Regions from separate parts of the Anoxybacillus andreesenii genome, predicted to be linked through region 2. Evidence: a T-box and tRNA genes for the amino acid it is inferred to sense, from the RefSeq annotation. Region 2 holds a T-box; the other regions hold tRNA genes.
What was found. A T-box is a leader RNA that pairs with one kind of tRNA and senses whether it is charged. The one in region 2 lies ahead of argS (arginine--tRNA ligase), so its partner is inferred to be a tRNA-Arg.
Positions count from the first base shown of each region.

Region 1 (9,999 bases), on a different contig from region 2:
CGAAATTAAAACCGCTTGTTCTACAGGCGGATACTTACTTTTCGACACCAATAGTTAACAAGTCCGTATTTCTCCTTGAAATTATCCTGAAAAAAGGCGAAAATAGTAGAAATAGAGAATTTACTGTGCGTGATGGTTGCATTTCATATTAGGAGTTGTGGAAGATGGATCAAGAAAAGGCATTGGTTGAAAAGGATCTCGATATCGTAGCCGATATCGAGAAGGATTTAAGGTACATAGCTGGAATTATCAAGCAAAAAGGAAGAGAAATCCTTAGCAATTATACGATAACCCCTCCCCAGTTTGTCGCTTTACAGTGGCTTTTTGAAGAAGGAGATATGACAATCGGCGAATTATCGAATAAAATGTATTTAGCCTTTAGTACGACAACTGATCTGGTCGATCGAATGGAAAAAAACGCCCTTGTCAAGCGCGTGAAAGATCCGAATGACAGACGGGTTGTGCGCATTCATCTTTTGGCTGAAGGGGAAAGAATCATTGACGAGGTGATTAAGAAACGTCAGGTTTATTTAAAGGAAGTATTAAGAAATTTTTCAGAGGACGAGGTCATTCTGCTAAAGGATAACTTAATGAGACTACATCAAGATATGCGAGAATGAGGCGAGATGTTTGGACAAACCAATCGGAATTATAGATTCGGGAGTTGGAGGATTAACCGTAGCAAAGGAAATTATGCGTCAGCTCCCTAAAGAGCAAATTTACTATTTGGGGGACACGGCTAGATGTCCTTATGGGCCACGGTCAGGTGAAGAGGTTAAGAAATTCACCTGGGAGTTAACCAATTTTTTATTAGAAAAGAATATTAAAATGCTTGTTATAGCATGTAATACTGCGACTGCCGTAGCATTGGAGGAAATAAGAAACCAGTTAGACATCCCTGTCATTGGTGTCATCTTTCCTGGTGCGATTACGGCACTCAAGGTGAGCAAAAATAACAATATTGGTGTCATTGGAACGGAGGGAACGATTAAGAGCAAAGCCTATGTGACTGCTTTAAAATCCATTAATCGTTCCGTTTCTGTCACAGGACTTGCTTGTCCGAAATTTGTTCCACTCGTAGAGAGCGGGGAATATGAAGGTCCTGTAGCCAAGAAAATAGTCGCAGAAACCCTTGCACCGCTGAGAAATATTGGCCTAGATACACTGATCCTGGGGTGTACCCATTATCCTCATTTAGAGCCCATTATAAAAAATATAATGGGTAAAAATGTAAATGTGATCAGTTCCGGAGAAGAAACGGCACGTGAAGTGAGCTCGATCCTCCATTATAAGGGAATGCTTGCGAACAGAAATGAAGTACCGGAGCATTGTTATTTCACAACTGGTTCAAGTGCGATTTTTTCAAAAATCGCTTCAAAATGGTTAGGGAAACAAATCCAACATGTAAAAACCATCCAGATCGAAAAAGAAAGTCTCTGCTAATGAGGCTTTTTTTTTCTGGTCTAAATTGATTTAAGGGCTCGTATATATCTTAGTACAAACTGTCTTTGGGGGGATATGTATGTCCATGAATAAAAGAACAACCATTCTTACATCCGTGATTGTTTCATCTCTTCTGTTATCAGGCTGTGGACTTTTAGGTGGGAAGACGAGAGAAAAGATTGATCCACCGCAAACGGTGACTTATACAGATGACGGAAAGATTACGGGAAAAACAGTAGGTGAAAAGTCTGTAGAAAAGGAAGCAACAAAGGATTCAGTCATGACGGAGCTCTATTTAATCGATAAGAACGGCTATGTTGTTGCACAGACCTTGCCGTTGCCAAAAACAGAGTCGGTAGCCAAGCAGGCATTGACGTATTTGGTTGAGGGAGGACCGGTAACGGAAATGCTTCCAAATGGGTTTGCGGCCGTTCTACCTGTTGACACAGAGGTAGATGTGGATATTAAGGATAAAACGGCGATCGTCAATTTTTCCAATGAATTTAAGAACTACAAGCCAGAAAATGAGTTGAAGATTCTACAGGCAGTCACGTGGACTTTAACCCAATTTGACACCATCGAAAAGGTAAAGTTCAAATTGAATGGCCACGATTTAAATGAAATGCCTGTTGCAGGTACGCCTATTGGCAAGGAGGTTAGTCGAGCAAATGGAATCAATATTGATACTTCCGAGGCTGTAGACATCACGAATACAAAGTCAGCGACTGTCTATTTCCTAGCCAATGAAGAAGGAGAGAATTATTATGTACCTGTCACACGTCGCGTGGAAGACAATAGCATTGCTGGAATCGTTGCTGAGCTCGTTAGGGGACCAAGCTACTCATCAGCCTTATTAAATGATTTTTCTCCTGATGTGAAGCTTCTTGATGATCCTAAGGTAGAAAACAAAAAAGTGACCTTGAATTTCAATGAATCCATATTTGGCAGTTTTGAGGATAAAAAAATCATCTCTGAGCATCTACTAAATTCTCTTGTTCTTTCACTTACGGAACAAGAGGGGATTGAGAGTGTTGAGGTGATGGTTAATGGCAAAGCCGAGCTTGTTAAGGAAAACGGAGAAAAGCTGACGGAGCCAGTCACCCGACCGCAAAAGGTGAATACTGGTAGCTATTAAGAAATCTTTTTTTTAGGGCTGTTTTGTAACACTTCTACACTATTTGCTATAATAAGATTGGACACTGGAAGAAGGTGGCTTTAGGGCCACCTCTTCTTTATGGAAAGGGAGGATTACAAGATGCGTGCTGATGAAAGACAACCGTTGCAACTGCGCCCCATCCAAATTGACACGGATTATTTAATACACCCGGAAGGCTCTGTGTTAATCACAGTTGGCAATACAAAGGTGATTTGTACAGCAAGTGTAGAAGAAAAGGTGCCACCGTTTATGAGAGGGCAAGGAAAGGGATGGGTGACAGCAGAGTATTCCATGCTTCCCCGAGCAACTGGTCAAAGGAATGTGAGGGAGTCGGCCAAAGGAAAAATTAGCGGTCGGACGATGGAAATACAGCGCCTCATTGGAAGAGCGCTTCGAGCTGTTGTGGACCTTGACGCGATAGGTGAAAGAACGATATGGGTCGATTGTGACGTGATTCAGGCAGATGGGGGAACAAGAACAGCCTCGATAACCGGTGCATTTGTCGCTATGGTACAAGCCCTGCATCGTCTATATCAAACAAAGAAGCTGGCAAAATATCCAGTGAAGGATTTCCTAGCTGCTACAAGTGTTGGGATTTTAGAGGGAAACGAAGTCGTCTTAGACTTGAATTACATAGAAGACTCAAAAGCGAATGTTGATATGAATATTGTGATGACTGGAAATGGAGAATTTGTAGAGGTTCAAGGAACAGGTGAAGAGGCAACTTTCTCCTATAGCCAATTGCAAGAGCTGCTAAAAGCGGCACAGGAAGGGATCAGCGAGCTATTTGAGCACCAAAGGAAAGCGATTGGAGAGGAAGCAAGAGCTAAAATAGAGGGGAATGCTTCCAAATGAAATCAGTATTAATCGCGACAAAGAATAAGGGGAAGGCAAAAGAATTTGAACAAATGTTTCAGCCGCTTGGGTTTGAGGTGAAAACCTTATTAGATTTTGAAGAAATCGAGGATGTTGAGGAGAACGGAGCCACCTTCGAAGAAAATGCCACGATCAAAGCGGAAACCATCTCCAAAAAAACAGGGCAAGTCGTTGTTGCTGATGACTCTGGTCTAATCGTTGATGCGCTTAAGGGTGCTCCTGGTATTTATTCTGCTCGGTATGCAGGACTTGAGAAAAATGATGAAGCGAATATTGATAAAGTCCTTAAGGAGCTGAACGATACTCCGGAAGCTGAGAGAACAGCAAGATTTTATTGCGCTCTGGCGGTGGCTTTTCCCGATCGGGAGACAATGACCGTTCATGGCACTTGCGAGGGAATGATTTTGAGAGAAAGACGGGGCCACAATGGATTTGGATATGACCCTATCTTTTTTGTTAAGGATTTAGGAAAATCCATGGCTGAGCTTGACCCTGAACAAAAAAATCAAATTAGTCATCGTGCGAATGCGCTGAAAAATTTAGAGAAAATCTTATCCTCTTTTATAGAAGGTGTGGATTAATGGCAAAGGTGTTAATAGTTAGCGATAGCCACGGTCTTCGCTCCGAGCTAGAGCAGCTAAGGAGTAGATATGAGCATGAAGTGGACCTCTTTCTACATTGTGGGGACTCTGAGCTATCAAGCGATGATCAGGTACTGCAAGGCTTTTCAGTTGTTAGGGGCAATTGCGATTTCGGAGGTGCTTTTTCTAACGAGGTGACCTGTGAGCTAGCTGGTTTACGATTTTTCGTCGTTCATGGGCATCTTCATGCGGTTAAATCCTCTCTTATCAATCTTTCATTACGTGCCGAGGAAGTGAATGCTAACGTAGTTTGCTTCGGTCATACCCATATATTAGGGGCTGAAATGGTGCGTGGGAAACTGTTTATCAACCCTGGAAGCCTCCTATTGCCAAGGGGAAGAAGAGAGAAGACCTATTGTATTCTCGATATTCAAGACAAGTCGATCGAACTCCATGTTTATGATTTTGAACATGGCGAAATGATGGATTTACGAAGAACTTTTGACTATAATGAATTCGGGTAATTTTTTGGAACAGACAAGGAAGCAGAACCTCTTCCTTGTCTGCATTATTTTTAAAAAAGAGTCATCTAGTTATTGACTTTTGAATGTTAGCCTAATATAATAAATAATGTCCTTGTTAAAAGGTAGCAAAATTAAAAACTTGTCCCAGTAGCTCAGCAGGATAGAGCAACGGCCTTCTAAGCCGTCGGTCGGGAGTTCGAATCTCTCCTGGGACGCTAGAAATCGGGTAGTAAAGCCCGTAAAATAAACCTTCTAATGCGTTAAATGAAACGGTACCGAAATTTCATACGTGATTAGGAGGTTTTTTATTTGACGAATTAAAAATCGATCTTAAATTTATTAAAATACCAATCATCTGATTTTACTCGCCGCTTAAAGTATTCATTTCTTTGCTTCAATACACCGTCATTAAGCACCCTTAATTCAATCTCCCTTGCCCTTGTATGGAGAATCAGTCTTTTGCATGAGAGGATCCTCTTTGCATTAAAATGTAAATAGGCCATGCGGAGATAATTATAATAAAGATCTTCGTATTTTACTTGATACGGATGTATCTTTCTAAACAAATGAAGAATTTTAACAGTCGGGAGGATATGGCACCTGTACCCGAATAGCCAAAGCTTGATGGACAATTCCACGTCCTCGTGGCCCCAGGTCAAAAAGCCGCTTTCAAATCCGCCGACTTTTTCGAACGTAGTTTTTTTGATTGCCAAACAGGCTCCTGGTAAAATAGCCGTTTCACAGAGTCCCGTGGGTTTAGGGTTCCATTTAATTCTAAGATTCGGCTTTAATGATTGCCCATACCCGATAAAAGATTCATTACCTATCGATCCAATTGCAGGGGAAATGGCATCTGTTTTGCCGGCTACTAGCGGTTCAAGCATCCTGTCAATCCAAGAGTCCTCAAATTCTAAATGGGCATCACAAAAAATAAGATAATCACCAGTTGCAATTTGGGCGCCGGCATTTCTTGCATTAGCCGGCCCAATGCCGTTAGTTTCAATCAGGTGGATTTGGTCTTTCTTTGAATAATCTTCTATAAAATCACAGCACTGGTCAGTTGAGGCATCATTCACGACAATCACATCAAAGGAGTATTTTGTCATTTTATTGAAAAGGGAATCTAATGTGGTTTTCACATTCACCCCTTCATTTTTTACCGGAAAGATAATCGAAACTTTGTTCATGGAGATGCTCCCTCGGAAAATTCATAATAAGTCCAAAAAACGGAGTGGCATCTTTCTTTTGGGAATGCCACGTTAAACATACTACGGTCTTATCTCAGCTTTTAAAATTTTTAAATGGATTGATTGGGTTCTTCGCGCTTTGTAATATAGTCTTATATAAAGGGTGCGATTTATAAAATGAATTTAATGAAGAAGTCGGGGAAGTTGCGGATTTTTTTGAAAACTGGTTAGCTCCTGTACTGACCATATGCGTCGACATGTGGTCAAACGTTTTGCTTTTAGTTAAATGTAGATTTCTGTTAACATCCGGTTGGTTAAATCCGCTTTCGCTATAGTGCTGGGAATGGTTTGTTTTTCGTTTTACTTCATCAAAGGAGATACGCAAATTTGATGTTGGTTTCTTATTTTGCTGATTTTTAGGGAAAGGTATCCCTTGGTTTTTTCTGACCTCGTCTTGCTTCTGTTCTTTAATCCGTTTCTGCAAAATACTTTGCTCCTCAGCTCGTTTCTGCTCCTTCGCTTTGTGAGTGGCTTCTTGTTTCTGATATTCATCAAGTTTATCTTTCAATACTTCAAGTTCCTTTGTACAAGACTGATGCTTTTTCTTGATGGAGTTTTTTAATACGTTCATTTCCTCCACCCATTCATTTTCCTTTTGTTTGACTAAGGCTTTATAAAATTCGATTTCTTTATCAAGTTCTTGTTTGAAGTGATTTTCTTGATTTCGCAATGAATTTGTTAATCTTTCAATTTCATTTGTATATTGCTTTTCTTTTTCATAAAAAAGTTCCGCTTCCTTTTTAAGCTTTTCAATTTCTAGGGTAAGTTGTTTTTCTGTTTCATTAAGAGAGTTAGTTAGCTCCACGATTTCCTGGGTATATTGCTGTTCTTTTTGTTTCAATCTCTTAATTTCTTGTTTGTTCGCTTCATTTTGCTTTTTGCCTTCTTTATTGGTGTTCTCTAGCTTCTCCATTACCTGTAAATATTGCTCTTCCTTTAATTGTAATCTTTCCGACATGTGTTTCAATTCTTGTTTATACTTTTCTTCTTTAATACTTAATTCTTTTATTTCTTCACTTTGTGCTTCCGCTTTACTATATATTTTCGCCAGCTTCTCTTCTAAAGCATCGGAATTGGCATTTTCTTTATGGATTTGCTCTAGCATTTGAAATAGTTGTACGAGCTGTCCTAGGATATCGTTTTGGTAGGATTTTATGTTTTCTTCGAATTGATTGAGACTGCTTATTTTCTCCTCGAACTCGTCATTTAGCTGATCCAGCTTTTTATTAATCTCCCAGCGTTGCTGTAATTCGTACTCATATTTTTCGAGCAATTGTTTTGTACGGGCTTCATCTTGCTGTTGCTGCTCTTCTTTAAAATTAACCCGTTTTAACAGCGCTTCTTCTTCATTCTCTTTTTCCTCGATGAGATGGGTAAGCTGCTTGATCTCATGCTTAAGTCTTTTGTTGTCTTCTTTTAACTCATAAATCGAACTGTTTTGATAATCTTCCTCATATATTTTAATTTGATTTTTGTATTTTTCTAGTTCTGCCTTTAAATGAATAATATGCTGTTCCATTTGAACTGGGGTTAATCGCCTGTTTCCGGACGTATTATTATAATTCAACACACTTCTTCTCCATCCTTATTTCAAGATTGGGATTTCTGACCATTTCAATTCACTTCCTCAATCGAGATGTTTATATCAATCATCCTTTTCGATAGTCTGAAGGCTGTCTTATTGATGATTCTTTATCATCTTTATAAGCTAAATTCCGCAAACTCCTTGTGTGAAAATCTTCATATTAAAATATGCTTCCTGTATCTAAACGTGACAGATAACTAGGGGCGATTTCACTGAGACAGATATTTTCGTAACATATAACTATTTAGGTAACATAAGATAATTAGGTAAGTCTGTGTGAATGATATAAAAAACGATGTGAGAAGGAGAGGATGGGAATGGAAATCCATATGGGCAAAAAATATATTGGATCCATTTCTGATGATTCAATGCCAGCTCTATATAATTGGGCTCGGGAGTTAGGATTTTCGGTTAATATAAAAAGTGAAGAGGGTGTACTGCAGCTTAATCCGGGACTTTACAATAAACATATAATCATTTTTCAGGATCAAAAATTAAAGCAAAATTCATTGCGAAATGAGTCCTATGAGCAGAAAATAGTCAAGACGATCCAGCAATGTCTTTCACAATGCGGTGCGCAAGTAAAACTGGCTCTTGATGAAGAACCATTAGGAAAAACAGCATTACAAATATCAGTAAACCTGTTTCAAATCCCAAGAATTAAACAGTCCATGATTGAACTATACCATGCTTCAGGCATTCATGATGTAAAGTGGATTAATTTGATAAAAAAGGAATGCAAAAAGCTAAACATAAAAGTCGCAGTTCATGAACTGGACAATCCGGAGAATCGGGAAGGGGTCAAAATCCATGTAATGATTCCAACAAATCTACATGGGTCTGAATGGGAGATAATAAGTGAACAGATGGCTCATATCCTTTCAATTGGCTTAATATGTAAACTCCACGATGTATCAGGAATATCTCCATTTTCCATTTTATCAGTTAACGCACTAATCAATTTACTTTCATCCGACACTCAAACAATTAATCAAGCAGTAAGCGAACAAGAAGGTAAGCTAATAGAAGGTGAAATCGAACAAAATACTCCGGCAAATGATAACAATTCCATAACCGATGCCCAGGCTTTTTTTGATTATCATTTAATGATTAATCAAGCCAATAGTGAAAACCTCAAGGTAATTGGCAATTTAATTATCAAAAATACCGGAACAGTGCCATTGCGGAACCCTTTTATTTGTTTACGGGTAAGTCCTGCCGGCAGTATCCGGATAACTGGTCAAATTCTGCCGCCGAATGTAGCAAGCACAAAAGGACTTCAGACTGTACAAGGAGCAAGAGGCTGGCAGTATATCAAGGAAAATTGGTTTGAAGAAGCAGAAGAAAAGGGGGAGTTGTGGATCAGGTCAATTAATGATCTGGTGATAGGGCCTGATGAAGTAGTTTCATTGTCTAATCTTCAAATGAGGCTGACGGATATCGAGGAAGATAAAAAATTGACAGTCGAAGCTTTTGTACTCTTTAATGACAATGGAATGCAAATGGAGGCTAATAACAAAATTTCGCTTTTGCTGAACTCGGGGAGGCATATAGAAAAGCTGGAGGCGATTGATTAGGAGCGACAAACATAAGATAACCCGTGAAGTGGCGTAGTTTGCCAGGGAACGGATTATCTTATGGCCTCGAGCTCCAAATGCCTGCAGCTAGACAATCAGTCATCTACGGAAATCAACAAATTAGTTGAAAGATAAAAATGAGATACTTAAAAAAAGCTCCGAGTTACATTAATTGTATGGCTATAGGATTTACCTGAGTTCCCTGAATGCTAAATGCCCTTATGTCAGGGGGGTTCTTCATTAAAGATATGATAACATGAGCAAGTTCCGGATAGTTGTTATATGCAATATCACCAGATGAGGGATAGGCTGAAGCAGTAGGATGTGAATGGTAAATTCCCATCAGCACTTCATTCTTTCTCTCAATTGAGTGAAATACCCTTTCGATTTCACCAAGAGCCATTGAAAAGGAATAAGGACTTTTATCGACATTCCTTATTGGCCAAAAGGATTGAATAACCCGATTTCTTCCAGATAATAATCCGCAGGCCTCTAACGGCAGTTCCTTTTTGCAATGGCTGATCACTGAATCTTGAATGTGAGCTGTTATAAAAAGTGCACTTTGACTTACATTATCTGCCTCCGCCGCAGCAGCCTTTTGTCGTGGGCTGCTGAACCCTTAATTGAGGTTGATGGCTCTTTTGCATAACGGCGGGCTGGGAATTGTTTTTTCTTAATTTTTTTCTGGCTTTGCGCATGGCATTGCTTTTGGACATGAAATCAAACTCCTTTTAGTTATTAGTTATAGAAAGCATGATCAATTAATAAGAAGAATTCGGAAAGAAAAACCAGGAACAAAGAAAATCTCTTTTCCTGGTAATATTTTAATTTAAACGAAACGATCACAATCTTCTACATCAACTGAGAAGCCTGGATTGGTGGCTTCTGTTAGAGCGATTACGACTGTTGTCGTTGGAGTAGTAATGGTTAGTGTAGCGGTTATATCTGTCAGTGCAAGAGTAAATGTTGCATTTTCTGTTACACCTCCTGATGGTGTGAATGTTCCAGTT
Region 1 covers NZ_JAUSTU010000025.1:1,150-11,148, reverse strand. Annotated here, with positions in the region: gene J2S07_RS18110 (MarR family winged helix-turn-helix transcriptional regulator) at 165-620, shown strand; gene racE (glutamate racemase) at 631-1,443, shown strand; gene J2S07_RS18100 (GerMN domain-containing protein) at 1,523-2,578, shown strand; gene rph (ribonuclease PH) at 2,699-3,454, shown strand; gene J2S07_RS18090 (XTP/dITP diphosphatase) at 3,451-4,056, shown strand; gene J2S07_RS18085 (metallophosphoesterase family protein) at 4,056-4,580, shown strand; tRNA gene J2S07_RS18080 (tRNA-Arg) at 4,722-4,795, shown strand; gene J2S07_RS18075 (glycosyltransferase family 2 protein) at 4,898-5,767, opposite strand; gene J2S07_RS18070 (coiled-coil domain-containing protein) at 5,862-7,394, opposite strand; gene J2S07_RS18065 (hypothetical protein) at 7,730-8,989, shown strand; gene J2S07_RS22000 (M67 family metallopeptidase) at 9,153-9,527, opposite strand; gene J2S07_RS18060 (BMQ_0737 family morphogenetic spore coat protein) at 9,819-9,999, opposite strand, start outside.
Region 1: it encodes a tRNA-Arg, which carries the amino acid that the T-box ahead of argS (arginine--tRNA ligase) is inferred to sense. The anticodon was not compared.

Region 2 (9,999 bases):
AGAACGCCATAGTGACGATCTCTTTGTTAATAAAGCGGCCTCCTTTAGTTCAAGTAGCTATTTTGTATTTTTTTAGGAATTCAAAGAACATTTGGAGTATCAGACGTGCTAATGGCGTAGTCAAAGGAAGCAGAATAAATGCATAAATTGTGCCCCAAACAATAACACCCTCTACGTTAACACCTGTATACCCACCTTCTGTATAAGTTCTAAGACTTCCCCCTCTTACAACATACTCTCCAAATAAAGCACCAATCGTTCCACTGTATAGTGTGATAAATAATGCGGTTATCAGGCTTAAAAACCAAAGCTGTTTGTTTGTAATGCTTTTTCGTTTTGTGAAATAAAGTCCTAATATTGCAAAGGTCAATATAAAAGGAATAATGGTTGCGAAATATAACCAACTCTCACCAAATAAAGATGTAAAGCCACCTGCCAAACTTTGTGTAACCAACATAAACAGAAAGGAAATACAAAACGATAAACCAACCCCGAAAATAATACCAATAATGATTCCCTTTGCACTTTTCAAAAAATACTTCACCTCCCATTCAAAATTGGATCTTGTTTTCTCCTTCACTAATTGCCCCTATACTTCAATAAAAAGGGTGAGATCTCCTTGGATTATCGCCCCCTTAACTATAAGTTCAATATTACATAATATTCTACTTGTATACTGGTACTACAAATCCTTTTTCATTGTCCAAGAACCACCATCGTCTTGATACACTTTTTGGAATCCGTTTTTTTCGTACAATTGTAGTGCTGTATTGTTGTGAGGGTCAACGCTTAATGATAACGCCGTGTAACCAATAGAACGAGCAAAACTAATCATTTCTAATAACAAAATCTTTCCAATTCCTTGCCCCCTGTGTTGAGACATAATCGCCATCCCAAGTTCAGGTGTATCGTCATCTATGAAACCATAGCCCGCATTTTCACGCTCTAATAACCTTATCCAAACTGCCCCTACAGGGTTATTCTCGCCATCCAAGGCAATCAATGCATGGTCATCGTTTCCGCCCCAGTTTTTAAGGTATTTCTCTATATTAGGTTCTTTCAATATAATTTCTCGACTGGGTGCATGTTGCCCCTCTGGGAAGTATATAGATTGATACAACATTTCCCATAGGAACAACATATCTCTCTCCTTAAATGGTCTAATTGAATATTCCAACGATGGCCACTCCTTAAACTAATTTTTTGAGACCGCTAACGTCAATAATCTTTCCCCTTTAGTGAAAAAACTGGTCCAGCTTATTTTAGAAATGCATCCCGTTACTTTTAGAAGGAAAATGACATTTACAACATAATCGCACCCGATATTTTTTCATTGTTATAGGCCGGAAACCTTTATAAATCTTGTGAAAGTCGAACCATATCAATGACTTGGATGCCATTTTCAAAAATCGGTTCATCATAATGTCTGATAAAAAAATCACGGTCAATAGAAGTCATTCTGAAACCGCATTTTTGATATAATGCCAACTGAACGACTCCTGAATTACCAGTTCCTATCTCAATGGTTTTATAGCCTTCGCGTTTTGCAGTTTCAATGGCATGGAGAATAAGTTGTTTTCCATATCCCTGACCATGATAGTTTTCATTAACCGCAACGTTTACAATTTCTACTGTTTCTGGTCGAGTTGGAATTAGGACATATGTGCCTACATTTAATCCATTAAGATTCATAATAAAGCACTTACCTCTTGAAACGTATTCCCTGACAAGCTTTTCTGATGGGTCTGCCAATAATAGTAATTCCATTGGCAGTTCCTCATCCTTATTTAGTTCTCTTATCAAAATGAACACCTCTGTTTTCATTTTTATACCACATATGACCCGATTGACGCACAAACTTTATGCAGTTAAAGCCACTCTAACTATAGGTACATTTGTTCACAGATTTACTGTGTTAGTTTCAAAAAAGACTATCCTTGAATGCATTAGTTATGAGAAGGTTTTTGTAATTTTGCTTGAAAAAATAGAATGAATCCCAAAATGGAAAATGTCAAACCAAACCCAAATGTATAGTTAGTAATGCTCCAGATATCTGAAGGAGTTAAATCAATAATGGCCTGCATTTCATGAATTTTACCATTATATGCTGAAAAAATAAGTACCTTTTCTAACCCACTCAAACCCATCAAAATAATCCCTGATAAGATAAAAACAAGCCCTAAACTCTTCATCTTTTCTCACCTCTTAGTTATTTCTAATTAGATATTCTTCACTTTTTGCCAAAATCCCCTTTTTACTTAAGTCCCACACCCCTAATTTTACCATAATTATCTTTTTATGCCTTTTTGATTAATCCCACCCCATAGTCTAAGTACATTGCTTCGCAAATTTCTAAAAACTAATAGAAGAGACGGTGACTTATATTAGTCACCGCCTCGATATTATTACTAGTAGATTTCCACTCTTCAACTACCTGGTCTCTAAATTCCCTGCTGGAAGTTCAACAGTAAAAGGCTTTAAATCCTTAGCTGGCACAAGACTAGAAAAATCAAATAGCAACATTGTATTTTCGAGCTTGAAATTCTCAATCCTTTCTTCTCCGTTTAAGTCAAAAGTCGATTGGAAATGTGCCGTTTCCTGATCAATCATTTTTACCTTATTAAATGGAATACCATGGTTTTCAGGCGGCCATGGATTATCTGGGTCGATCTTGGTTAGGTATTCCTTATCCACCAACCAGAAAAGGTATTCCAAATTATGATTAATTGTTTCAAGTTTACTTTTACTCAATTTCTTCGGCAGCCCTGTCAGTTGATAATCGATTACCAATTTCTCACCTTTCTGAGTAACATTATTTACCTGCAGGCCTAAATTGAACCGTGTGCTTTTTAAAGTAAAAGATTTCTTATCCAACAGCTGTTGGACTTTTGGATCTGCTGCAGATAACTGAGGATAAAAGGTCAGTGCAGTAATGTCTGAATGGAGCTTGGTCATCTCCGTCCGAACGGCACTATGATATCCATCTTCTTGTTCCGACTCTTCTAGATAAGTTGGGTTTTCAAACCTATACACATTCCCTTTATCATCAACAGCTTTTGCTATAATAATGTCATCATTCTTGTATTTCTCCACTGTTTCATAAACAAGTGAAGATGACACTTTTGCGGTAAGAATCTCTTTAATACGGATTTTCACCTCATCGTCCGGGTATCCTTGTTCTTGATTAATAGCAAGTGTACGATTTTTTTCTTGTTGAATTGGAATATTAAAATTCCATTCACCTTTGATCCCATTGATATTATGAATCGTTATCGGGAGTGTAAAATTCTCCTTAAATGATTTATATGGATATTCCATTTTCCATTGAAAGTTGTATCCATTTTCCACTTTCTTAATGTCATTTGACCTTCCACGTAGCCAAGGATCTTGATCCCCTTTATAGTGTTCAAAGTTCATATCAAAGCTTACTTCACCTTTTTCGTTCCCGCCTTTTTCAACTGCTTCGTTTACAAATCCTGTAATGGACACCACATTGCCATCAAAATAGGCACTGGTCAGTCTTACAGTTACCCCATTTTTTGTTAGTGATTGGTTTAATTCCGTAACTGCATCCTGGTTTGCTAATTCCAAGCCTGTGCGGTCATTGAATTCTTGAAAAATCCCGCCAATTAAAGGGGTATTCGCTAAAACTCTATTCATTGTAGGATTAACAAATCCGGAGGCAAAGCTGATTCCAAAAAGAGCAGCAGCAGTCGCCACACCTGCAAGAATCTTCTTTTTCTTTGCTTTTCCTCTACTGCCTTCCTTGTTCAATCCTTTGGAAATCGCGCTGAATACTTTTTCTTTGGGCACAGTTATTTGCTCTATTGCTGTTTTGATTTCCTTGTTATCCATGGCACTTGTCCTCCTCATCTTTATAGAATTCCTTTAACTCTGCTTTGCCCCTACTTAAATACGTTTTTACAGTGCTCTCTGGAATTTCCATGACACCGCTAATCGCTTTTATCGAGTAGTCATAATAGTAAAATAAGATAATGACAGTTCGGTAATTTTCTCTCAGCTGCTGAATTGCGTGTAGCAGCTGCAATGATTCTTCGATGTTTGGATTTACCTGCCCCGGCAGGTTTGACAATATCTCCTCACTTAAAGGAACAACCTTGCTTCTCTTCTTTAGGACCTGTCCCGAACATCGTATGATAATTCTAGTGAGCCAGGTCATAAAATACTCCGGGTTTTTTAACGAATGGATGGATGTAAAGGCCTGATAGGTTGCTTCTTGGACAACATCCAACGCATCTTCTTCGTTATGTACATAAAGATAGGCAGTACGGTAGATTCTTTCATAATGTTGTTGAATTAACTTTTCAAAGGCGCTTTTATTACCTTTGATGGCTTTTTTAACTAGCCGCTGGCTTTCTATCTCCATCTTATTTGACCCCCTTTACTAATTAGTGGAATCTACAAATAAGAAAAGTCTCAAAAAAATTAAAATATTTTTCAAGAAAAGCATAACATGCAATTAAAATCCTAAGTTCAAAATAAATAAGCAGAAACCATTTTTGGTCTCTGCTCTCTTAAGTACAAAATTTACAATCTCGCTATTTAAAATGGTGCACATAAGAACTCGCCAAATAGTACTCTCTACATTTCCTCTGGGGCTTGCAGCCCTAATAGACGCAACCCTTCTTTAAGGACTATTGTTACCGCATAAACAAGTGAAAGCCTATCTTGTTTCAGGACGTTATCATCGATAATTCGAACAGAGGCATAATATTTATTAAACTCCCTTGCCAGTTCGATGACATACTTTGCAATCTGGGACGGATCGTATTCTTCTATCGCCCGTTTGATGATATTTGGAAATGAAGTGAGCGTCGTCACGATAGACCAAGCTTCAACATCTTGTATTTGCACGACTTGGTTGCTCTCTACGAACTTGCCTTTTCTTAATAGAGAAGAGGCACGAGCATACGTATATTGAACATAAGGTCCTGTTTCGCCTTCAAATTTCAGCATCTCCTTTAGAGAAAATTCGATGTCGTTTTGCCGATAATTCTTCAAGTCATGAAAGATCACTGCCCCCGTACCAACCTGACAGGCAACTTTTTCTTTTGATGTTAGTTTTGGATTTTTCTTCTCAATTTCTTTCAACGCTAAAGAGATGGCATCATTTAGGACCTCTTCAAGCAAGACAACCTTTCCTTTGCGGGTAGACATCTTTTTCCCGTCTTTCAACATCATTCCAAAAGGTACATGCTTCATTCCTTGCTGCCATTTGTATCCCATCTTTTCTAGCACAGCGAACAATTGCTTAAAATGCAACGTCTGTTCATTGCCAACCACATATAGAGATTGAATAAATTGATAGGTTTCTTGACGGTAAATGGCCGCTGCTAAATCTCGTGTCGCATAAAGGGTCGTTCCATCGCTCTTCTTGATTAAGCATGGCGGTAATTCATCAAGCGGAACGATTTGTGCTCCCTCGGATTCCTCTAATAGATTCATCTCCCCCAATATTTGAACAACCCTATCCATCTTGTCATTATAGAATGCTTCTCCCTGATAAGAGTCAAATTGGATACCCATTAATTCGTAAATTCTAGAAAACTCCTTTAATGACTCCTCTCGAAACCATACCCACAGTTTAGTAGCTTCTTCATCACCATCTTCCAGCTTTTTGAACCAAAGTCGAGCATCATCTACGAGCTGGGAATCCTTTTCAGATTCATCATGGAACTTAACATACAATTTAAGTAATTCCTTAATAGGTTGCTGCTTTACATCCTCTTCTCTTCCCCATTTTTTGTAAGCTACGATTAACTTCCCAAATTGGGTACCCCAGTCGCCTAAATGGTTAATTCTTATGGAACGATACCCGCATTTTTCAGAAATCAGGGCCAAAGCATTTCCAATGACTGTTGAGCGCAAATGTCCCATTGAAAATGGTTTTGCGATATTGGGTGATGAGAAGTCAATCGTTATCACCTGATCATTTCCAATATTTAAATCACCATAATGGTTCTTATCTGAAAGCACCTTCTTGATCACGATGGATGAAACCTTCTGTTTATTCAGGAATACATTCACATAGCCATTTACAGATTCAACTTTTTCGAAAAGTGGGTATTGGATTTTTGAGGCAAGTTCAGCTGCAATATTATGGGGTGGTCTTCGCAAGGTTTTTGCCAGTTCAAAACAAGGAAATGCCATATCACCCATATTCTCAAATTTGGGCTTTTCAATCATGAGAAGTAATTTATTTTTCTCCAATTGTCCATCTAACGCCTGAAATAGAATGTCTGCAAAGTCATTCTTAAAGTTCATTCATTTCCCTCCTCTAAAATAAAAAAAGCTCCCATCTCTTTATAAATAAGAGACGAGAGCTGTATATCCCGTGGTACCACTCAAATTGTTTTCAATAAATGAAAAACCACTTAAAATTAGTAACGAGGGATTCCCCCCGGCTATCCCTACTGATTTCAGGAAAGCATCTCAAAAGTGCGGTTCATTATTTGTTTCGTTCCAGGCTCACACCATCCCTGAATCGCTTGTTTTCCACAAATAATTACTCTCTTTATCATTGATTTTAAAATTATTAATTTGTATTATATCTATAAATTTGTAAATTTACAATATTTCAGCATTAGTGTATTAGAGTATCCTTATTCGGTTTGGCCCATACTAAATGAACCATCCCAGTCATATAATGTTCCATCCTCTCAATGTGAATGTTTGAGTTCTCTAAGATCCGAAGCATATCACGATTTAACTCACAACCTACGAACCTTCTATTCAGTGGATTCAACATCGTTTGAATGTATCCAATTATTGTATTTGAGCTTTTTCCATGTTCTAATAAAAGAATTTTCCCGTCAGGTTTACACCACTTATTAAATGAATTTAATACTTTCGTAGGATTTTCATATCCACACAGCGACAATGTAGAGATCACCGTATCAAAAGAATTATCCTCAAAAGAAAAGGATTCAACATCCGAAAGTATAAATTGGGCTTCTATACCTTCTTCAATGGCGGCTTCTTGTGCTTTTTTTAACATTTCCTCACTGAAGTCAACTCCCGTCACTTTTGCTCCTTGAGGATAATAATGAAAATTTGCTCCAGCACCAACTCCTACTTCCAGCACATTCCCTCTTGCAGATGAGAGCAATCTTTCTCTCCATTTTCTTTCCGACCGTATTCTTCTTCTCTTTTCATATGTTTTTGCTTGTTTATCAAAAGTTCTAATGAGCTTATCTTTGTTCATTAGCCACACACCTTTTATACCTAGATTAACACACCCTTCAATTAAAGTAAGATAATTACCATATTTAAAAGCTTTCTACGATATTCATGCAAATAACCACATTTTTTAGTGATGATGATGATGGGAGGGTTCATTTCTTGTTTTACAAAGAATTGAATTATCATGTTGATGTGCATCTGTCTCCAGTTGAATCGTTACATGTGTAATCCCTTTATGTTCAAGATCGTGTTCAATCTTGCGTAACATACTCTCGCTTTCTGCAATCGTCAACTGATTATCGACAACAGCGTGGCAAGAAAGTGCATTAAAACCACTAGTAATTGTCCAGATGTGTAAATCATGAATGCTTTGAATCCCTTTTGTTTTTTCAATCGTATCAATAACATCATCAACATTAACATTTTGTGGGGTTCCTTCCATTAAGACATGAACAGCTGCTTTCGTCACATGGAAGCCACTTCTTAATACAAGAATCGCAACAATCACACTCGCAAGTGGGTCTGCCCAACCCCAGCCAAAAAACATGATAAGTAGTGCAGCAGCAATCGCCCCGACAGAACCAAGCATATCACTTAGAACATGTAAAAAGGCGCCACGCATATTTAAATTCTCTTCTGTATCACCTCCACGCATCATAATCCAAGCAACCAAGATATTAACTAATAACCCAATAATACTAATGATAAGCATCCCAGTTGTTGCAACTTGAGGTGGATTTGAAAAACGTTCAACGGCTTCATAGAATATAAATAACGCAATTAAAATTAATGTAACACCATTTAAGACAGCTGCTAAAATTTCGAATCGTTTATAGCCAAATGTCTTACTATGGCTTGCTGCTTTTTCTCCCATGATAAAAGCAAGAAGTGCAATTCCTAATGAGATTGAATCACTTAACATATGTCCTGCATCCGATAAAAGCGCCAAACTATTTGTTAAAAAGCCTCCAACGGCTTCAATAACCATATAACACGTAATAATAATAAACGATATAAATAGTACTTTTTTATTTGCTCCGTGTGCATGATCATGGCTATGATTATGATTGTGTGCCAACTAAATCCCTCCATCCATTACAATAAACTAGGACATTCAATTATGTGTTGCATGATCAATTGCTTGCTGCAACAAATTCATGATGTGGTCATCATCTTTGGAATAATATAACGTCGTGCCTTCTCTTCTAAATTTGACTAATCTTAAATTTTTCAAGAAACGTAATTGATGGGAGACGGTTGATTGACCCAAATCCAAAATCTCAGCTATATCATTAACGGAATGTTCATCTGTACATAACAAATTTAAGATACGAATTCTTGTTGGATCACTTAATGCTTTAAAGGTTTGGGATACTACAAATAATGTTTCCTCATCTAATTGTTGATTCTTCTCACTGAACAGCACTTCATTTTTTGATACCTCTTTCATTTCCTGATTCGCCTCCAATAAAACTGCTGACAAGTACCCATTTATTCAATACATGAGAATATATTCATATATTGAAGTATATTGACTATCTTACAGAATGTCAATGTCTAACCCTAATTTTACTAGCTAAATTATTATTACTCTTAACAATAATGTCATTTGTTAAAAGGGGATCTGCATGTTATCATTTTTGCTGAGTATTCTTTTTATTTTTTCTGTTATTTAGCTCTTATTCTTAGTATTTATATAGAAAGTAGGTGAAAATACAAATGAAAAAATTCATTATTCCTATGCTCCTAAGTTCTATCTTTATTTCAGGATGTGCTTCAAACAATTCACAGGAAGCTGAAAATGAACAAGCCCATGCCCCTCAACAGCCACCAAAACTAGAATATACATTAGGCAGTAATGATTGGACGGTTGTTACTTCTTTGACAGATAGCTCTAAAGTTCTCGAAGCCTACCAATTTGCTGTTGAACACCCAGAGGTACTAGATTATATGCCATGTTATTGTGGATGTTACGAAGAAGATGGTCATACAAGTAACACCAATTGCTTTGTTGACTCGGTAGACGACAAAGTTGCCGTTTTAGATACAATGGGCTTTGGCTGAGGTGTCTGCGTTGATATCGCCCGTGAGGCGAAACAAGAGTTCGAAAAAGGCACAGATCTAAAAACGATTCGTGAGAATATTGATAAAAAATATGAGGCTTTGGGAACACCTTCTACTCCAACACCAATGCCTGAGGGCTAATACAAAAAACGGTATCTACCGTATTTGTTTTTTTCATATACTTTTCTATTAAATAAGTTAGGCTATTTTATTCATCTCAAGTAGTTCGTTAAATATGTAAAAAAGAGCATTGATATTTTTCAAATGCTCTTTTTGTTTTTCATACGCAGGGATCCCTAAAAAATGGCTTTTGTCTCAAGCTATTCATCCACTCTTGTCGCTGGCTTCAGAATAAACTGTTTATTAGGAAGTGGACAAGGAGGTGGTTTTGATGGAAAGATGGCATGATTCAAGCAAACGTAAGACACGTGGTCATGTTGAGGATATAAGTGATTCACGGTGCCAACGACTGGCAGATATTATCGGAGGGATGGTTATTTCATCGGCTCCTGTCTGTGTTGTAATGCGCCTACGAAATATTAGAGCAACTATTTTAGGTAAGCGTACTCGTTCTCCACTTGCTTTACCCTTTATGTTATCCTTTGAAAATAATGGTCTTAATCTTGGTGAAACTGTAATCCTCCAAAAAGAAATTAATCCTATGCTTTCTGCATTACGAAAAAGAGGAATTATCGTGACAGCCGTTCATAATCATTGGCTGTTTGATAATCC
Region 2 covers NZ_JAUSTU010000032.1:11,441-21,439, reverse strand. Annotated here, with positions in the region: gene J2S07_RS19490 (hypothetical protein) at 50-532, opposite strand; gene J2S07_RS19485 (GNAT family N-acetyltransferase) at 683-1,177, opposite strand; gene J2S07_RS19480 (GNAT family N-acetyltransferase) at 1,354-1,824, opposite strand; gene J2S07_RS19475 (hypothetical protein) at 1,947-2,192, opposite strand; gene J2S07_RS19470 (DUF4179 domain-containing protein) at 2,431-3,855, opposite strand; gene J2S07_RS19465 (sigma-70 family RNA polymerase sigma factor) at 3,848-4,387, opposite strand; gene argS (arginine--tRNA ligase) at 4,603-6,285, opposite strand; T-box leader at 6,331-6,551, opposite strand; gene J2S07_RS19455 (class I SAM-dependent methyltransferase) at 6,605-7,225, opposite strand; gene J2S07_RS19450 (cation diffusion facilitator family transporter) at 7,331-8,281, opposite strand; gene J2S07_RS19445 (ArsR/SmtB family transcription factor) at 8,318-8,653, opposite strand; gene J2S07_RS19440 (PCYCGC motif-containing (lipo)protein) at 8,923-9,408, shown strand; gene J2S07_RS19435 (DUF1259 domain-containing protein) at 9,659-9,999, shown strand, end outside.

Region 3 (9,999 bases), on a different contig from region 2:
TTATAAAAAAGTCATGCTGCTTCTCAACAATTTTTAGTGTAACATTTTTTAAGGTTTCCTTCCTCTGCTGGAGTGCTTTTGTAAGCCAGAAGTAATCCTGTTGTTTTTCCAGTAGAAAGCGGCTAACCTGGCTGTCTGTGTAAGCGGAAAACTGCTGATAATATTCCTCATTAAAGCTAATTTTTGGGAGCACCTCGTCAAAAATACGAATGCCAAAGGCCTCCCCATTCCATTCTATCATCACATCAGGTGTAATATAAACAGGCTGGTCTTTATGAAATGCTGCGGCCGGCCTTGGATTTAAGGTTTGAATGAAATCAAATACGTGCTGGATCTCTGCTGGTGTAACCTCGAGAAGCTTCCCGAGCTCTTTCCACTTTTTTTCAGCAAAAAGGGTGAAATGCTCGGTAAGAATCCTTTCAGCTAATTCATCCGGACTCTCCATCCTCTTTAGCTGCAAAATCAAGCATTCCTGAAGATTGCGTGCCCCGATGCCAGCAGGCTCAAGTTCTTGAATTAGCGATAATCCCTTCTCCACATTCTCCTTCGAGGTGTTTAAGGTCAGTTGAAGCTCTTCCACACTTGAGCAAAGGTAACCGTTTTCATCAATACGAAAAATAATCTCATCAATCATTGCTCTTTCTTCTTTAGAAAGATTCTTTGTATTGATTTGCGAGTATAAATAGTCTTCTAGATTTATATGTTCGGATCCAATTTGTTCAATCCAGTTATGATTATCCTTCCCGATATTTTTTCCCTTGGAACGATTTTTTCGTGAATCGGCTGCTTGAACATTGCTTGTTTCAATTTTCAATAGGGGATTCTCTATTGCTTTTTCTTCCAAAAAAGAAATAAGCTCTTGGGTCGAATACTGCAAAAGTGCAATGGCCTGTGAAAGCTCCTGTGTCATCGTTAATTTTAAGGTTTGCTGCTGCCATAACCCAGCATTTAGATTCATCTTTTCTCACCCCTTATTGATATTCTACAATATGGGGACGGTTTGGTGAATGAAAATATTCTGGCTTTAATTATTAAGGAGATCGAAAAAGCCTTCTACCGAAAAGATAGAAGACTTTCTAACGCCCTCGTCAGGACTCGAACCCGAATTTCAAGAACCGGAATCTTGCGTGCTATCCGTTGCACCACGAGGGCAAAATTATGATCGCTATGTTACGAGCACGTAACACGCTTATCCATTATAAGTCATGTTCCAAAAGTTTGCAAGGAGGAAAAATAAAGGTTGAAGGATGATTATAGTGTTAAAATCAGTGGATAATGGATATGATGAAGAAGGGCTTAAAAGCAATGTAAAAAGTTCTCGATGTTGAAATCGAATTGTTTGACCTTTTTTGACTATCAGTGTATCATAACTTACATAACCGAAGGAATTTGTTTCAAAACAGCAGTACTTACTTATTTGATAAGGAGGAATAAAAATGAATTTGATCCCTACAGTTATTGAACAGACGAATCGCGGTGAGCGTGCTTATGACATTTACTCTCGACTTCTTAAGGATCGAGTGATTATGCTCGGAAGTGCTATTGACGATAACGTGGCCAACTCCATTGTTGCCCAGCTATTATTCCTAGAGGCGGAGAACCCAGAAAAGGATATCACGCTTTATATTAACAGCCCTGGTGGCAGTATTACAGCTGGAATGGCGATTTATGACACGATGCAGTACATTAAGCCAGATGTATCGACCATTTGTATCGGAATGGCCGCTTCCATGGGAGCATTCCTTCTTGCTGCCGGTGAAAAAGGGAAGCGTTATGCTCTTCCAAACGCTGAGGTCATGATTCACCAGCCGCTAGGTGGTGCTCAAGGTCAAGCAACTGAAATTGAAATTGCTGCAAAGCGCATTCTCTTCCTGCGTGAAAAATTGAATGGCATCTTATCTGAACGTACTGGCCAACCACTTGAGGTCATTGCTAAGGATACGGACCGCGATAACTTTATGACTGCTGAAAGAGCAAAGGAATATGGCTTAGTTGACCATATCATTACCCGCAATCCAGCAGAGAAAAAAGAAAAATAAACCATTTAAAAAACTCGCTAAACTGTTTTTAGCGAGTTTTTTGCTTGATATACGGCTCTATTCTTTCTCTACATATGCCGACAGGGCCTCCAGCGCTTCCTGTTCATCACTGCCCTCAGCAATCAGCTTGATTTCAGCACCTGAATTGATGGCAAGACTCATCAGGCCCATGATGCTTTTGGCATTGACCTTCTTCCCATCCTTTACGATATACACATCCGAGGAAAAGCGGGTCGCTTCCTGGACAAATAAAGCCGCTGGCCGCGCCTGTAATCCTGTTCTTAGCTTCACTTCTACTTGTTTTTCAACCATTCTTCTTCCTCCCAAGATTCTCTACAATTTAACTATTTCACGGGTTCTCCTGCCCTTAGCTTTTCGGCAATTTCATCTATTTTGCGAAGACGATGGTTAATCCCCGATTTGCTAATTTGCCCGCCTGAAACCATTTCGCCCAATTCCTTTAATGTGACATCCTGATAGGCCACACGCAGCTCTGCAATTTCCCTTAATTTTTCAGGTAAAATATCCAACCCTACCGAATCCTTTATGTAGCGAATATTTTCAACCTGTCTAATCGCTGCGCCAATCGTCTTATTTAAATTTGCTGTCTCACAGTTCACAAGACGATTCACCGAATTTCTCATATCGCGAACGATCCGAATATCCTCAAATCGTAAAAGAGCATTATGAGCCCCAATAATATTTAAGTATTCGGTAATCTTTTCTGCCTCTTTCAGATAGGTAATATACCCTTTCTTTCTTTCCAACGTCTTGCTGTTTAGCCCGAACGTATTCATCAGTTCACAAAGAGCATCATTATGCTCCTTGTAAAGAGAAGCTACTTCTAAGTGATAGGAAGACGTTTCAGGGTTATTAACGGAGCCCCCAGCCAGAAAGGAGCCACGAAGATAGGCACGTTTACAGCATTTTTTTTCGACTAAATCCTTGGAGATATCGTGAGCAAAGACAAAGCCCTCTTGGAGAATTTTGAGATCCTCAAGAATTTCCTTTGCTCTTTGAGATAATCTGACAATATATACATTGTTCTTTTTGAGCCGCATTTTCTTTCGAACGAGTAATTCGACCTGAACGTCGTAATATTTCTTAATCAAGGTATAAATTCTTCTCGCAATGGCAGCGTTTTCCGTTTGTATGTCAACAACAAGCTTACGATTGGAAAAGGATAAGGATCCATTCATTCGTATCAGAGCAGATAATTCAGCTTTGCCGCAGCAATCTTTGACCTCTAGGTTTGTTAATTCCTTCTTTGTTTCTGAAGCGAATGACATTTCCTACACCTCCCTCATATTACGCATTATATCTCTTATTGGTTTCATTCCTTAACAAAGTGTAGAGGATATGGGCTACCTCTTTTGTATCATGGCGAATGACCCCATTTTCCAAATGCATAATTTCTCCTTGTACCACCTCTAAACCAAGTTCATACAATTGGTTTAGGTCAAAGTGAACAGGCCTCGCCAATTCCTCACTATAACGGCTTAGAATATCCTCTGGAATATTCTCGCTGTTCACCAAAATGGTATCGATAAAGGCACATTTTAAATGGGCGTATAGAGCCTTCACATGGTCGCTCGCAGTGAAGTCTAGCGTCTCTCCCGCCTGGGTCATGAGATTGCATACATACACCTTTTTTGCCTGTGCACGACAAATCTCCTGGCCCAATTTCGGCACAAGCAGATTTGGTAATATGCTCGTGTATAGGCTCCCTGGTCCAATAATAATCAAATCTGCTTGCCGGATGGCATGAATCGTTTCAGGTAAAGGATTCGCAATTTCAGGAGTTAAAAATACTCTCTTAATCTTTTTTCCTGAATAAGGGATTTTTGACTCCCCGGACACGATAGTGCCATCCTCCATCTCCGCATGGAGCACAACGCTTTCACTGGCTGCTGGTAATACTTTTCCATTTACATTCAGAACCTTGCTCATTTCCTGAATGGCATGCATAAAGTTCCCAGTAATCGAGGTCATTGCTGCAAGGATCAGGTTGCCTAAGGAATGTCCGGAAAGCTCACTTGCTGTCTTAAAACGATGCTGAAACATTTCTTCAATTAAGGGTTCGACATCAGATAGGGCTGCTAACACGTTGCGAATATCTCCTGGAGGAGGAATGTCCATTTCATCCCTTAAACGTCCAGAGCTTCCTCCATCATCGGCGACAGTCACGACAGCTGTGATATCAAGAGGGTATTTTTTTAATCCCCTCAACAAAACTGGCAGACCTGTACCACCTCCGATTATAACTATTTTTGGCTGTCCGCTTTTGGTCATGATGATTTTTCCTTTCTCCTTTCAATATCGCGATGGGTGATATTGGTGTGATAATCCTTTGCAAAATAGTTCCCAATGTACTCTGTTAGCGCGACAGACCTGTGCTGGCCACCCGTACATCCGATCGCAATAACGAGCTGTGATTTGCCCTCTCGTTTATAATGAGGAAGCATAAAGCTTAACAGTTCAATTACTTTTTCCAGGAACTTGTTCGTCTCGTTCCATTTTAATACATAATTATAGACATCCTCATCCAATCCTGTCTGGGGTCTCATATGTTCGATATAATAGGGATTCGGAAGAAAGCGAACATCAAACACTAAATCAGCATCAATCGGCAGACCGTGTTTAAAGCCAAAGGACATGACATTCACCGTAAAAGTAGATTTCTTGTTCACTGAAAACTCCGTGATGATTCTCTCTCGCAGTTCTTTTGGCTTTAGCTTTGAGGTATTATAAATAATTTGTGCTCTTCCCTTTAGTTCTTCCAAAAGTTCCCGTTCTAACTGAATGCCTTCAAGCGGCAAGCCAGACTTAGCTAGAGGATGGGAACGACGCGTTTCCTTGTATCTTCTAACCAATGTTGAATCATCTGCATCTAAGAATAGGATTTGCGGGGTCACCCATGAAGTTTCCGCTAAGTCATCGAGCGCTTTGAAGAGATGATCAAAAAACTCCCGCCCTCTTAAATCCATCACTAGGGCAACTTTATTCATTTTATTCCCTGAATCCTTCATCAGTTCGAGAAACTTTGGCAAGAGGGTAGGAGGTAAGTTATCCACACAGAAAAACCCTAAGTCTTCAAAGCTTTGGATGGCCACTGTCTTCCCCGCACCTGACATACCTGTTATGATGACCATTTGTATATCGTCTACAGCTCCAGTGCTCATTATTGATTCCTCCTTGCTCTCATTTCAGGAGCCCCTTTTTATATAAGTTGAGCCCACATTAGCTCGGGTCTAAACGGTACTGAAGAAGCTTAAAGTCTTCCGTATAGGTAAAGGTTCCGTAAATAATCCCTTTTCCTTGAACCATGTAATCTAGAATATGATAATCTCCTTCTGCCATGGGGAGATTCTTTATCTCTTCAATCGAATGCCAAGCAATTTTTCCTTCGTCTGATTCATCAAGGTTGATGCCATCTGCCTCGGTAGCAAAAAAGGTAAACATCATCCATTCGGACAACACTTTGTCTCCGTCCTTCATAATAAAGGTGAATACACCCTTCAGATTGGGATTTCTTAAATAAATCCCTGTTTCCTCTCGGTATTCACGAATACACGAATCCCGAACCGATTCCCCTGGCTCCATTTTTCCGCCAGGTGCTACCCACCAGCCTCGCTTTGGTTTTTGCAATAGCAAAACCTTGTTATCCTTCATTAATAAGCAATTCGTTACCCGTTGCACACAATTCACCTCAATGTCAACAAACTAGACATTATTTAAAAACGACTATATCCAATTAATTATACTATTTTTGGGAGGGGGTCACAATGAATAGGGTTACCTGGTTATTTTTAACGAAGGCTCTTTTATCAAGGATAGTTTCATACGATCGCCGTTTTGAAATAACCTTTATGTTGCTTTACAAAAAAAGAGCACAGGTCTCCCTGTGCCGTCCAAGTCTATATATTTTAAAAGGGGGTCAATTTCTACTCTTATCATAACGGATTTTTATTTCACTTCTGTTACAGAAGAGTTAAAACGCAATGACTTTTTGTTAAGCTTTTCCGCTAATGGTAAATTATTTGACACCAAAAAGGAAAGCCGTACCTTAGAGTACGACTCTTCTTAAGCTTTTGCTTTTAAAGTTTCCTGTAATTCTTCCACGTAATGCTGCGCACTTTGGGCTGCAATGCTTCCGTCTCCGGTAGCCGTTACAATTTGGCGAAGCATTTTCTCGCGAATGTCTCCAGCTGCAAAAATGCCCGGCACCTTTGTTTCCATTCGTTCATTTGTTTCAATATAGCCATTTTCGTTCGTAATTCCAAGGTTTTCAAATGGTTTTGAAAGTGGAAGCATTCCGATATAAATGAAGACACCGTCTGTTTTGAACTCCTGCTCTTCTCCGTTCACTGTCGACACTAGAGTCACACTTCCAACCTTTCCGTCCTTGTCGTTAATTTCCTTCACCGTATGATTCCAGATGAAATCAATTTTTTCATTATCGAAGGCACGTTGTTGAAGGATTTTCTGGGCCCGAAGCTCATCACGACGATGTACAATGGTCACCTTAGAAGCAAAGCGTGTTAAATAAACTCCTTCTTCAACAGCACTGTCTCCTCCGCCGACAACAACGAGCTCTTTACCTTTAAAGAACGCCCCGTCACAGACTGCACAGTAGGAAACACCGCGTCCACCTAGTTCTTTTTCACCTGGGACACCGATCTTTTTATATTCAGCTCCCGCCGCGATAATCACCGCACGAGCCTTGTATTCCTTCGAACCAGCGATAACGGTTTTGTATTCTTCTCCATCGATGACCTCTTTAATGTCGCCATATGCGTATTCGGCACCGAACTTTTTCGCATGCTCAAACATTTTCGTTGATAGGTCAGGTCCTAGAATATGATCATATCCTGGATAGTTCTCTACTTCCTCTGTGTTGGCCATTTGGCCACCAGGAATTCCCCGTTCAATCATCAGTGTAGAAAGATTGGCACGGGATGTATATACCGCAGCTGTCATCCCCGCAGGACCAGCTCCAACGATGATGACATCATAAATTTTTTCTTCAGACATGTTACCCCACTCCTTCCTCATCAAATACTAATGAATACTATTCCCCAACTACTCATATCCTATAAAACAATAGTCATATAGTCCAAGTATTTGCTCACAATAATAATATTTGGGTACATTTCTAGCCATTTTTAGGATTGGGTTTGTTGGCTACAGTCGCAGAAGAGACAAACCTATTTTTCCTTCCAAGGCTCCTGCCCTTCTTTTTCCGGATTTAATTGAATGACCCTTTGCCAGCTTTTTTCTGCCGTTTGCTGTCTGCCGGTATGGTAAGCAGAGGAGGCGAGCCAATAATAAAATGCTCCATCTCCTTCAAAGCCTTGTTTGTAAAGCTTTTTAAGCCAGGAATAGGCCATCTCATATTCTCCCAATAGAGCAAAGGTTGTGCCGAGCTTAAATTGATGCTCGACAGATAAAGGCATAATCTTTAAAAGGACTTCCTTTAGAGTCTTGACTGTCTTCCAGTCCTTTTCGTAAAAGGCGAAAATCACCTTATTGCAAAGGGCATGAAGATTGCCTGGATTTTTTTCGAGAACCTCATCCAGGAGTTCGTCCGCTTTCGCATACTCACCTAAATAATAGTAAGCTAATGCTAAATTATTGTAGGCCGACCAATACTCTGGAAAATCCTTAATGACCCCCTCAAGAAGCTCGACTGCATCTGGAAAATCACCAGATTCTAGAAGCTCTCTTGCTTCCTCCTGGCGCGAAATTAGATCATCGTCCTCATACAGATCAACTTCTAAATCCTCCGCCTCAAGGGTTAACAAATCAAGAAGATCCTCCGCATCCTCGATAAACTCTCCATCCGTTTCAAGCTGCATATAGAGCTCCGCATGATGATACGCATCCTTAAACAATCCAAGATGTGCATAATTGTTAGCGAGGAAATAATGGCATTCCACCATATCCTCATCCCATTCCTCGAGAATGGTGTGAAGCAGGTGATTCGCTTCCTTATACTGTCCATTTTCAGACAAAACGATAGCCAGCTGACAGGCAATCATCGGTTCGCCTGGCTCGAGCTGCATCGCACGCTTCAAATACTTCATTGCTTTATGATAATCCCGACGCTGGTAAGCCTTTAAACCCTTTGTAAAATAATACTCACCAGTCGGGGTAAATGATAATAACATCCCTGTTCGATTCTTTGTTGCTTTAGAGTCTTTACTCATGAAATCCTCCATCATCTCAAGATATACCCAAGAAGTATACCACAAATCCCCCTTGATTAATAGGTACCTATTAGCCGGTACCAGGTACCGCCGGTGGACATTTCTGCAAATTTGTCCATCCAGGGTGGACACTTACTGCAAATAAAAAGCACCTGAATGGTTCAGGTACTATTTTTTTGTGTCATGGGATTGGTGACGCTTGTTTAATACTTTAAGTACATCAGAGAATGGTAGCTTTTGCTCCTCAAGCAGCACGAGCAGATGATACAAAAGATCCGCTGCCTCCCATTTGAGTTCCTCGGTATCACGATTTTTTGCCGCAATGATGACTTCAGAGGCCTCTTCGCCGACCTTTTTCAAGATTTTATCGACACCTTTTTCGAATAAGTAGGTCGTGTAGGCCCCTTGTGGCCGCTCTTTCTCACGCTCTTTAATCACCCGTTGAAGCGAATGCAAAATTTGATACTCAGCTAAAGTTGAAGTTTCACGAGCATCATCATATAACCGTTCATCGAAACAGCTCTTGGTCCCAAGATGGCAGGCGGGCCCAGAAGGAACCACGAGAACAACAAGGGCATCCTTGTCACAGTCGAACTTGATGTCTGTAATTCTTTGCGTGTTCCCGCTTGTTTCGCCTTTATGCCAAAGCTCCTGACGAGACCGGCTAAAAAACCAGGTTTCTCCTGTTTCAAGAGATTTTTCTAGCGACTCCTTGTTCATATAGGCAAGGGTCAGTACCTCAAAAGTGCCCGCATCCTGCACAATCGTAGGTATCAAACCCTTCTCATCAAATTTCAAATCATCGATATTCATCGGACATTCACACCTTTGTTCTTCAAATAGGCCTTCACTTCAGCAACGGATGTTTCTTTATAGTGAAAAATAGAGGCAGCAAGAGCTGCATCTGCCTTTCCTTCTAAAAACGCCTCGACAAAATGCTCAGCATTTCCAGCTCCACCTGATGCGATCACTGGAACGGACACCGCTTCACTGACTGCTTTTGTTAGAGCTAGGTCAAAGCCATTCTTCTCCCCATCCCGATCCATGCTTGTTAATAAAATCTCTCCGGCTCCTAGTCGGACCGCTTCCTTCGCCCAATCAATCACTTCATATTGCGTGGCTGTTTTTCCCCCGTGGGTATAGACCCTCCATGATCCAAGCTCCTCATCATACTTAGCGTCGATGGCGACCACCATACACTGGGCACCAAAAAAACTAGACCCTTCCGCAATTAACTCAGGCTTGTTAACCGCTGCGGTATTCAACGAAACCTTATCAGCCCCTGCGCGCAGAATCCGTTTCATATCCTCCAGGGAGTTAATTCCCCCACCAACGGTAAAGGGAATGGCAAGCTCTGAGGCCACCGCCTTGACGACCTCCACCATGGTTTTTCTCCCCTCCACAGAAGCGGAGATATCAAGAAATACAAGCTCATCTGCTCCTTGCTGATCATAAAAACGAGCAAGTTCGACCGGGTCTCCCGCATCACGCAGCTCAACAAACTGAACTCCTTTGACAACCCGACCATCCTTTACATCTAGACAAGGGATAATACGTTTTGTTAACATTCTACTTCCCCACCTCTAACAAAGCTTCCCGAACCGTAAATCTTTTCTCGTAGATGGCCTTTCCTACAATTGCCCCGCGAACGCCACTGGATTCGAGCTTCTTTAATGCGGCCAAATCAGCGAGCTCGCTTACTCCTCCAGAAGCGATCACTTCTTTCCCGGTTACTAACGCCATTTCCGCAA
Region 3 covers NZ_JAUSTU010000019.1:24,689-34,687, reverse strand. Annotated here, with positions in the region: gene rpoN (RNA polymerase factor sigma-54) at 1-958, opposite strand, end outside; tRNA gene J2S07_RS16705 (tRNA-Arg) at 1,081-1,152, opposite strand; gene clpP (ATP-dependent Clp endopeptidase proteolytic subunit ClpP) at 1,437-2,039, shown strand; gene J2S07_RS16695 (HPr family phosphocarrier protein) at 2,097-2,351, opposite strand; gene whiA (DNA-binding protein WhiA) at 2,384-3,328, opposite strand; gene mgfK (gluconeogenesis morphogenetic factor MgfK) at 3,348-4,331, opposite strand; gene rapZ (RNase adapter RapZ) at 4,328-5,221, opposite strand; gene J2S07_RS16675 (NUDIX hydrolase) at 5,280-5,738, opposite strand; gene trxB (thioredoxin-disulfide reductase) at 6,123-7,073, opposite strand; partial or broken gene J2S07_RS16665 (tetratricopeptide repeat protein) at 7,250-8,248, opposite strand; gene hisIE (bifunctional phosphoribosyl-AMP cyclohydrolase/phosphoribosyl-ATP diphosphatase HisIE) at 8,417-9,061, opposite strand; gene hisF (imidazole glycerol phosphate synthase subunit HisF) at 9,058-9,816, opposite strand; gene hisA (1-(5-phosphoribosyl)-5-[(5-phosphoribosylamino)methylideneamino]imidazole-4-carboxamide isomerase) at 9,818-9,999, opposite strand, start outside.
Region 3: it encodes a tRNA-Arg, which carries the amino acid that the T-box ahead of argS (arginine--tRNA ligase) is inferred to sense. The anticodon was not compared.